DNA from 3 places in the Gilvimarinus sp. F26214L genome. Region 2 is predicted to be linked to each of the others. Evidence: predicted binding sites of a transcription regulator. Region 2 holds the regulator's gene; each other region holds the start of a gene.
The links. The regulator sigma-54, encoded in region 2, starts transcription at its own class of promoters, with help from an activator protein. The targets are predictions, from matches to a motif close to TGGCACANNNNTTGCNNT.
Positions count from the first base shown of each region.

Region 1 (2,265 bases), on a different contig from region 2:
CACGGAATTGAAACTCGACGGTGCGGCTCTGAGCGACCTGAACAGTGCCAGCGCCCCCTGAGCCACACACCGCCTGCTATCGCCGCCGGTCCCGCTACTCGGCGGGGTCGTTCCCGCGCTCCGCATCCACGGGAGAGTCCGCCTGCGGGTCTGCCCGGTCGATGGGGTTGGCGGGAGCCTCGGGCGCTTCTTCCGGCCCCATCAGGGCTTCGTCCTGATCCGCAGCGGTAGTGTTGTCGCGCCCGGTGCAGCCCGCCAGCGGCAATCCAATAACCAAGCTCAGAAACACAGCGAAGATTGATGACTTCATGCTTCCGTCCTTGTTCGGGTGAACAGTGGGTACGCGCGTGAACAGTGGTTGTGCAGCCCGGCGCGCTTAACTCTCTTCCTCTTCATCCGCATCGAAGTCCTGCTGCTGGGCGGGATAATCCTGATCGGCCGCCGGGGCGGAGCGCAGCGGCTCCGTATCATCCCCATCCCAGGGCTTGCCGTCGAGCGGGTCGGTGCGTGCGAGCTCGGCCTCATCCAGGCCGCGACCGGCACCTACCTCGTCCGCGTCCACGACGCGCAGATCATCCGCCCCTTCTTCCGGCCCCGAGGGCGACTGTGCCGGCTGACTGGCCGGGTCATCCACGGACGTGCCCGCTGCTCGATCGCTGTTGTCCCGCGGTCGAGCCTGATTTTGTTCGTAATCTCGTGGGCGTGTCATTGCTACCTCCTGACCTGCACTGAAAACATTGCCACCCGATTGATGGAGCGCCGTAATCCCCGGAAATTCCCCGCTTATCCTAACGCGGTTAAAAGTGCGCCGATCAGTGATACCACTGCGAATATCACCAGCGCCACCAGCAGCAACACACCGACTACAAAGCCCAGCGTCGCCGCCGTGCTGCGCCGGTAGACCTGATGGGGATTGCGCTGATAATTGTCGAGCAACCGGGCGTTACGCAGATTGGCTTTCCAGACGAAATCGAACAGATCACCGAGAATGGGGATGGCTCCCACCGCTGCGTCGATCAGAATGTTGATGACCATCCGGGCGATCACCATCTTTGGCACATTGTTCTGCCAGGCTTGAAAAAGCAGCAACGTGGACAGCCCGCCCCCGATCAGATCACCGACGCCGGGAATCAACCCAAGCAACCCGTCCAGTCCAATACGGTAGCCGCCGGGCAGGGGAATGCTGCTATCCAGGAGCCAACTCAGCCGATGGCGCTGTTTGAAGCGACTGTCGTGATCGTCCGTGATCTGAGTGCGATCTCCGTTATCAGCAAAAGTGGGGTCGGGCATGAGAAATCCTGGAATGCCAAAGTTGTCCTGAGTGAGTTCATTCAGGCAAGAGCCGGGCCACTAGCCGCTGGCTTCGACTGGAAGCGCTGGCGCAACGATTGCATCTTTCCGTCTTCACACTTTTCATCACACGCAACTTTTACTTTCCGGACAAAACTTCGGGTGCAGGATGGCAGAGGATGGTTCACACGATACCCACGGGGAGCCACAAGACCCGGTAATTGCCGCCGACCCGCTCGCGACCCGCTCGCCCGTGTCCTGGGTTCGGCGGCTCCAGGACCAGAGCGAAACCAACCGCGTGATCGTCGTTCTGCTCTTTCTGATCGTTCTGATCATGGCCTTTTACTTCGTCCAGGCGGCCGCGCTGCTTCTCGTGCCCATTGTGTTTTCCTGGTTGCTCAGCACTCTGTTTCACCCTGTGGTTCACTACGCCTCGCGCTTGAAAATCCCACCGGTTCTGACAGCGGGCGTCATCGTCGCGCTCACCGTGGGCGGGTTTGCTCTGCTCGCGTTACTGGTCATGGACCCGGCGCTGCAATGGGTCCGCGATCTGCCGGAAACCCTGCAGCGGCTTCGGGCCCAGCTCATGTCTGTGGAAGGGGCGCTCTCCGAGCTGAAGGAAGTGACCCGGGAGGTGGGGGAGTTGGCCGAGCTGGACGAGGACGAATCCGAAGCCATCGAAGTGCAGATCGCGGAGGAGAACGTGCTGCGCGATGCCGTCATTGGCTACCTTCCTTCGCTTGTCACCGCCACTGCCATCGTTGTTTTCCTCACCTTTTTCCTGCTCGCTACGGGCGACCAGATGCTGCGCAAGATCACCCGCCTGGGGCCCACCTGGAGCACCCGGCGCCGCATTGTATCCACCGTTCACCGCATCCGCGCCGGGGTCGCCCACTACCTGGCGACCGTCACCGTCATCAACATTACACTGGGAGTGGTGGTCACCATCGCCATGCACCTGCTGGAGGTTCCCAA
Region 1 covers NZ_JBTIYG010000004.1:284,509-286,773, reverse strand. The annotation lists gene ACURWW_RS06745 (aldo/keto reductase) at 1-61, shown strand, start outside; gene ACURWW_RS06740 (hypothetical protein) at 95-310, opposite strand; gene ACURWW_RS06735 (hypothetical protein) at 377-709, opposite strand; gene ACURWW_RS06730 (DUF4112 domain-containing protein) at 784-1,290, opposite strand; gene ACURWW_RS06725 (AI-2E family transporter) at 1,460-2,265, shown strand, end outside.
Region 1: ACURWW_RS06730 (DUF4112 domain-containing protein) is a predicted target of sigma-54. The motif match lies at 1,333-1,350, and genes of this name have one in related genera.

Region 2 (2,265 bases):
TGTGTTTGATCAGCTGGCGGTCCAGTTTGTCGGAAAGCAGATCGATGGCTGCGTACAGGTCATCGGCGCTGGCGTCCGCGAAAAAGTCCTTGCCGCTGGCGTGGACGGTAGCTTCCGCTTTTTGCTCCAGCTTGTCCACCGAAAGGATGACGTTAACGCTGGTTATGCGGTCATTGTGGCGTTCCAGCTTCTGCAGCTTGCTTTCGGTGTAATCCTTGATTGCGGGAGTCAGGTCAAGCTGGTGACCGCTGGTGTTGATCTGCATAGTGTCGCTCCTGCTGAACGTTGGTCAGATCCTGCCGTGAAGGGGCGGGCCTCGACCCTAGATTAGCAAATACTGCGTACTTGTCTGCACCGTTTCGTCAGTTTACTTGCTCTACCTCAACAGATGTTAGCAGACTCCCTCGCCCCTCCCAAGAGGAGAGGCGTTGGGGGCAGGTCGGGGGTGGGAAGCGGAACGAAAACGCCCGATTCACACGAGCCGTTTGCGCTCGTTCGAGGGGGGGATGGACAAGGATTCCCGGTATTTGGCGATGGTGCGCCGGGCGACCTGAATCCCTTGCTCCGCCAACAGTTCCGCAATCTTGCTGTCGCTCAGGGGCTTGCGGGGGTTTTCCGCAACAATGAGCTTTTTGATGATGGCCCGGATAGCCGTGGAGGAACATTCACCGCCTGTGTCCGTGCTCACGTGGCTGGAGAAAAAGTACTTGAGTTCGAAGATGCCCTGGGGAGTATGCATATACTTCTGGGTGGTCACTCGGGAGATGGTGGACTCGTGCATGCCCACTGCTTCCGCCACGTCGTGCAATACCAGCGGCTTCATGGCTTCGGCGCCGTAGTCGAGAAATCCCCGCTGCTTTTCCACGATACAGCTCGCAACCCGGAGCAGAGTCTCATTGCGACTTTGTAAACTTTTCAGGAACCAGCGTGCCTCCTGAAGGTTATCGCGCAAAAAGGTATTGTCGCTACTGCTGTCCGCACGCTTGATCAGGCTCGCGTATTCGGGATTGATGCGAATCTTGGGGGCAATCTCGGGATTGAGACGGACGGCCCAGCGGTCTTCTTCCTTGCTCACAAATACGTCGGGTACGACGTATTCCGTGTCGCCGGAGTTGATCAGGTCACCGGGCCGCGGGTTGAGCTGCTGAATCAGCAAAATGGTATCGCGCAGTTCCGGTTCCTTGAGTTTGGTCTTGCGCATCAATTGCTTGTAATCGCGGGAACCAAGCAGGGTCAGGTGATCCCTGACCACGGTCATCGCTTCCTTCAGATAGGGGGTGTCCGAGGGCAGTTGGCGCAGTTGAATCAGCAGGCACTCCTGCAAATCGTGCGCTGCAACGCCGGGAGGATCAAACTGCTGAACCCGGTGCAATACCGCTTCCACTTCGTCGAGTTCCAGATCTTCAATGGATTCGATGAGGCCGCTGTAGATATCGTTGATATTGCTGGTGAGTATGCCGTTGGGGCCCACTGCATCGACAATGGCCATGGCGATGACCCGATCCTGATCGGACATGGGCGTCAGGTTCAGTTGCCACATCAAGTGGTCAAACAGTGATTCGGTGCTGCTGCGGCGGGACTCGAAATCGAAATCGTCGTTTTCGCCGGACCCGGAGGAGTTGGGCGTGGAGGTGGGCTGGTAGATTTCATCCCAGCTGGTATCCACGGGCAGGTCGTTGGGGATGTCCGATTCCCAATCACTGCTATTGAGGTCTTTTTCCGAGAGATCAGGGCTGGCTTCGTCGCGGGCCTGATACTCCTCGGAGGTCTCCGTGTTCTTCTGGGAGTCGCCGCCCTCGTTGCCTTCTTCTTCCGTGACTTCCAGCATGGGGTTGGAGTCCAGCGCGTCCTGGATTTCCTGCTGGAGATCGAGGGTGGAAAGTTGCAGCAGGCGAATTGCCTGCTGCAACTGTGGTGTCATGGTGAGCTGCTGGCCGAGTTTGAGTTGCAGAGACTGTTTCATGTCTGTTCGCAACCCCGTTTTGTCTGATCGCCGCTGAATACTTCAAAAGACAACAACATCATTCTTGCAACTACCTCTGCAAATTCTCTCATGTGTCCAGCCTCCGCCAGCTCGAAGAGCAGCGCGTAGACATCCCCCTCGCCGGGAGCCAGTCGATATGAGACCGGCCCGCCGCAAGTAGATCGGACAGTTTGTATGGATACGCCCTGAGGCGTGAGTGAGTTGCCGGTCTAGCTGTCTGGACAGGCTACAACGGGAGGACGCCTTTGACAAGCAATATGTATGCCTGTACGCGCCAACTT
Region 2 covers NZ_JBTIYG010000009.1:116,639-118,903, reverse strand. The annotation lists gene hpf (ribosome hibernation-promoting factor, HPF/YfiA family) at 1-265, opposite strand, end outside; gene ACURWW_RS11855 (RNA polymerase factor sigma-54) at 473-1,963, opposite strand.

Region 3 (2,265 bases), on a different contig from region 2:
GGAGCGGCCCGCGGCAGACCGTCAAGATGATGTCTTGAAACAGCGGGTTAGTCGGGAACCCACTGACCGTGTTCACTGCGGTGAAAGTCTGCTTCCAGGGAAGCGAGGGCCACCCGGTGGGCCGCCTCCTCCAGGCTGATCTTCCGGTCGCGATTGTCGGCCTTTGCATAAACCTGCCAGGCGGCATCGTAAGCTTTCTGATAGGTTTCCCGAGCCGGTACAGGAAGCGTTCTCAGCACGTTTTCCGGTAATTCCGCCATGCGGACGCTAGGCATAAATTTTCCTCCTAAAAATTTTCCCGACCAGAAAAAGATTCGGCAAGCCGCAGCTCACTGAATCGCCATGGAGAAATCGGATGCGGTGTCTTGGCGCTTGCTGCGCGGACTATTGTTGTTTGGGTCTCCTGTCTTTTTTATTTCAGCTGTTCAAGTTTTTCAGGTATTCAAATTTTTTAAGATGTTGAAGCCTGGTGGTGCCCAATCACTGGCTGTGCCCACCCGGCCGACGGTCCGCCTCATGTTGCTGCCGGGTGCCGGTGTGCCAATAAGGCTGACGGGAAAAATGACTGAATACCGCCAATTCATCATCGCGGCTAATCGGCATTTCAAATCGCGGTGCATCTTTGATGGCACTTCTGGCGACGTCCACGTACACCAGCTTTTCGTGCCACGACACCTTTTCTATCCATTGCGGCGCCAGCATGACACTCGGTCCCGGCAACCAGCGGCGGACATCGACCACCAGGTAGCGCACGGCCCAGTTCCTGGAATCCAGAACGAAATCCGCAACGTGCCCGATTTCGCCATCCGCCGCATGGATCCGGTAGCCGATGACCTCGTGCATGCTGCGCAGGTGCGATTCACGAATCTTGCGCTCGTCCGGGGGCTCCTGCCCGGGGCTTGCCTGCTGAAGGAGATCAGCGGGATAACCATGCAAGCCCCAGACATCGCCGCCAACCCAGTAGTAGGGATATCCGAAGTAGGCGTAGTATTCCCGCTCAAATCGCTCGGAGATGGGTTGGTCGGTCTCCGCACCGGGCGCATCTTCGATTTCCTTGCGAGACAGCTTGACGGGTATCTCGCGGGCTTCCACGTTCGGCTCTCCCATGGAAATGGGCGAAATCAGCACCCGTCGCCCCAGCACCCGAGCCGTGCTCGCTTCCATATACCGAAGGGTCCACTTCTCGTCATCGAACAGGAAGTCCTTGGACCGCCCCAGATCTCCGTCCCTGGCATGGAGAGTGAAGTTCTTCAATTCCGATTGCAGGAGCAACATCACCGCAGACCCATATGCAATTCCGACTTCGCTTCGGTTGATACGCGCGGACAGATCAATCGCTCCCATCTGGAAGCAATCAAGTCCCTAGCAATTAGCAACGGCTGTGTAGCAACGGCTGTGCCAGCAACAACGGCTGTGCCAGTGAAGCCGCCTGTCGGAGCCGGCGACAGAAGCACCTTCGGCAATACTGAGGAGCGAGAGACTGCGTGCAACAACTGACGTGAATGATCTTGCCCCCAGGACCTCGTAAGCTGACACGCCGACCTTGTAAGCTGACGCGCCGCTCCTGCAAAACTTACAACTCCCCACGCCTCACAGAGATTCCCGTCTTGGGACGGTATACTCCTTGCTCCACTCCAGAAATGGACAGGAACCCAACTTCAAGCAGGAAGCCCTATCTCCTCATTACCGGCTCAGGCGGGTTCATCGGCTCGGCTCTGGTCAACCACCTGGCCGGCCAGTACCACGTTATCGGCCTGGACCGAAGCGCCAATGAGTCCAACGAGCACTACACATCCCTGAGCTGCGATCTTACTGACGAGAATTCCATTCAGCAGGCACTGGACGAGGCGGCAGAACGGACGGACCATTTTGCCGCAGTCATTCATCTGGCAGCCTACTTCGATTTCAGTGGTGAAGAGCACCCTCTTTACCAGAAGCTCAATGTGAAAGGCACCCGCCTGCTGATCCGCCAGCTCCAGCGGTTCGAGGTCGAACGCTTCATCTATGCCAGTACCATACTGGTCCACCGCGGCGGCGAGCCCGGCGTTCCCATCGACGAGGATTCACCATTGGAACCCCGCTGGGCCTACCCCATCTCCAAACTGGCCGCCGAACAAGCCATCGAGCAGGAATGTGGGGACATGCCCTACGCCATCCTTCGGCTTGCGGGCCTGTATACGGAAGACTGTCAGTCCCCGATGCTCGCCCACCAGATCGACCGGATCTACCAGGACAAGATCACCGGCCATGTCTATGCCGGCGATC
Region 3 covers NZ_JBTIYG010000001.1:344,578-346,842, forward strand. The annotation lists gene ACURWW_RS01445 (ChaB family protein) at 48-275, opposite strand; gene ACURWW_RS01450 (PRC-barrel domain-containing protein) at 481-1,344, opposite strand; gene ACURWW_RS01455 (NAD-dependent epimerase/dehydratase family protein) at 1,641-2,265, shown strand, end outside.
Region 3: ACURWW_RS01450 (PRC-barrel domain-containing protein) is a predicted target of sigma-54. The motif match lies at 1,384-1,401, and genes of this name have one in related genera.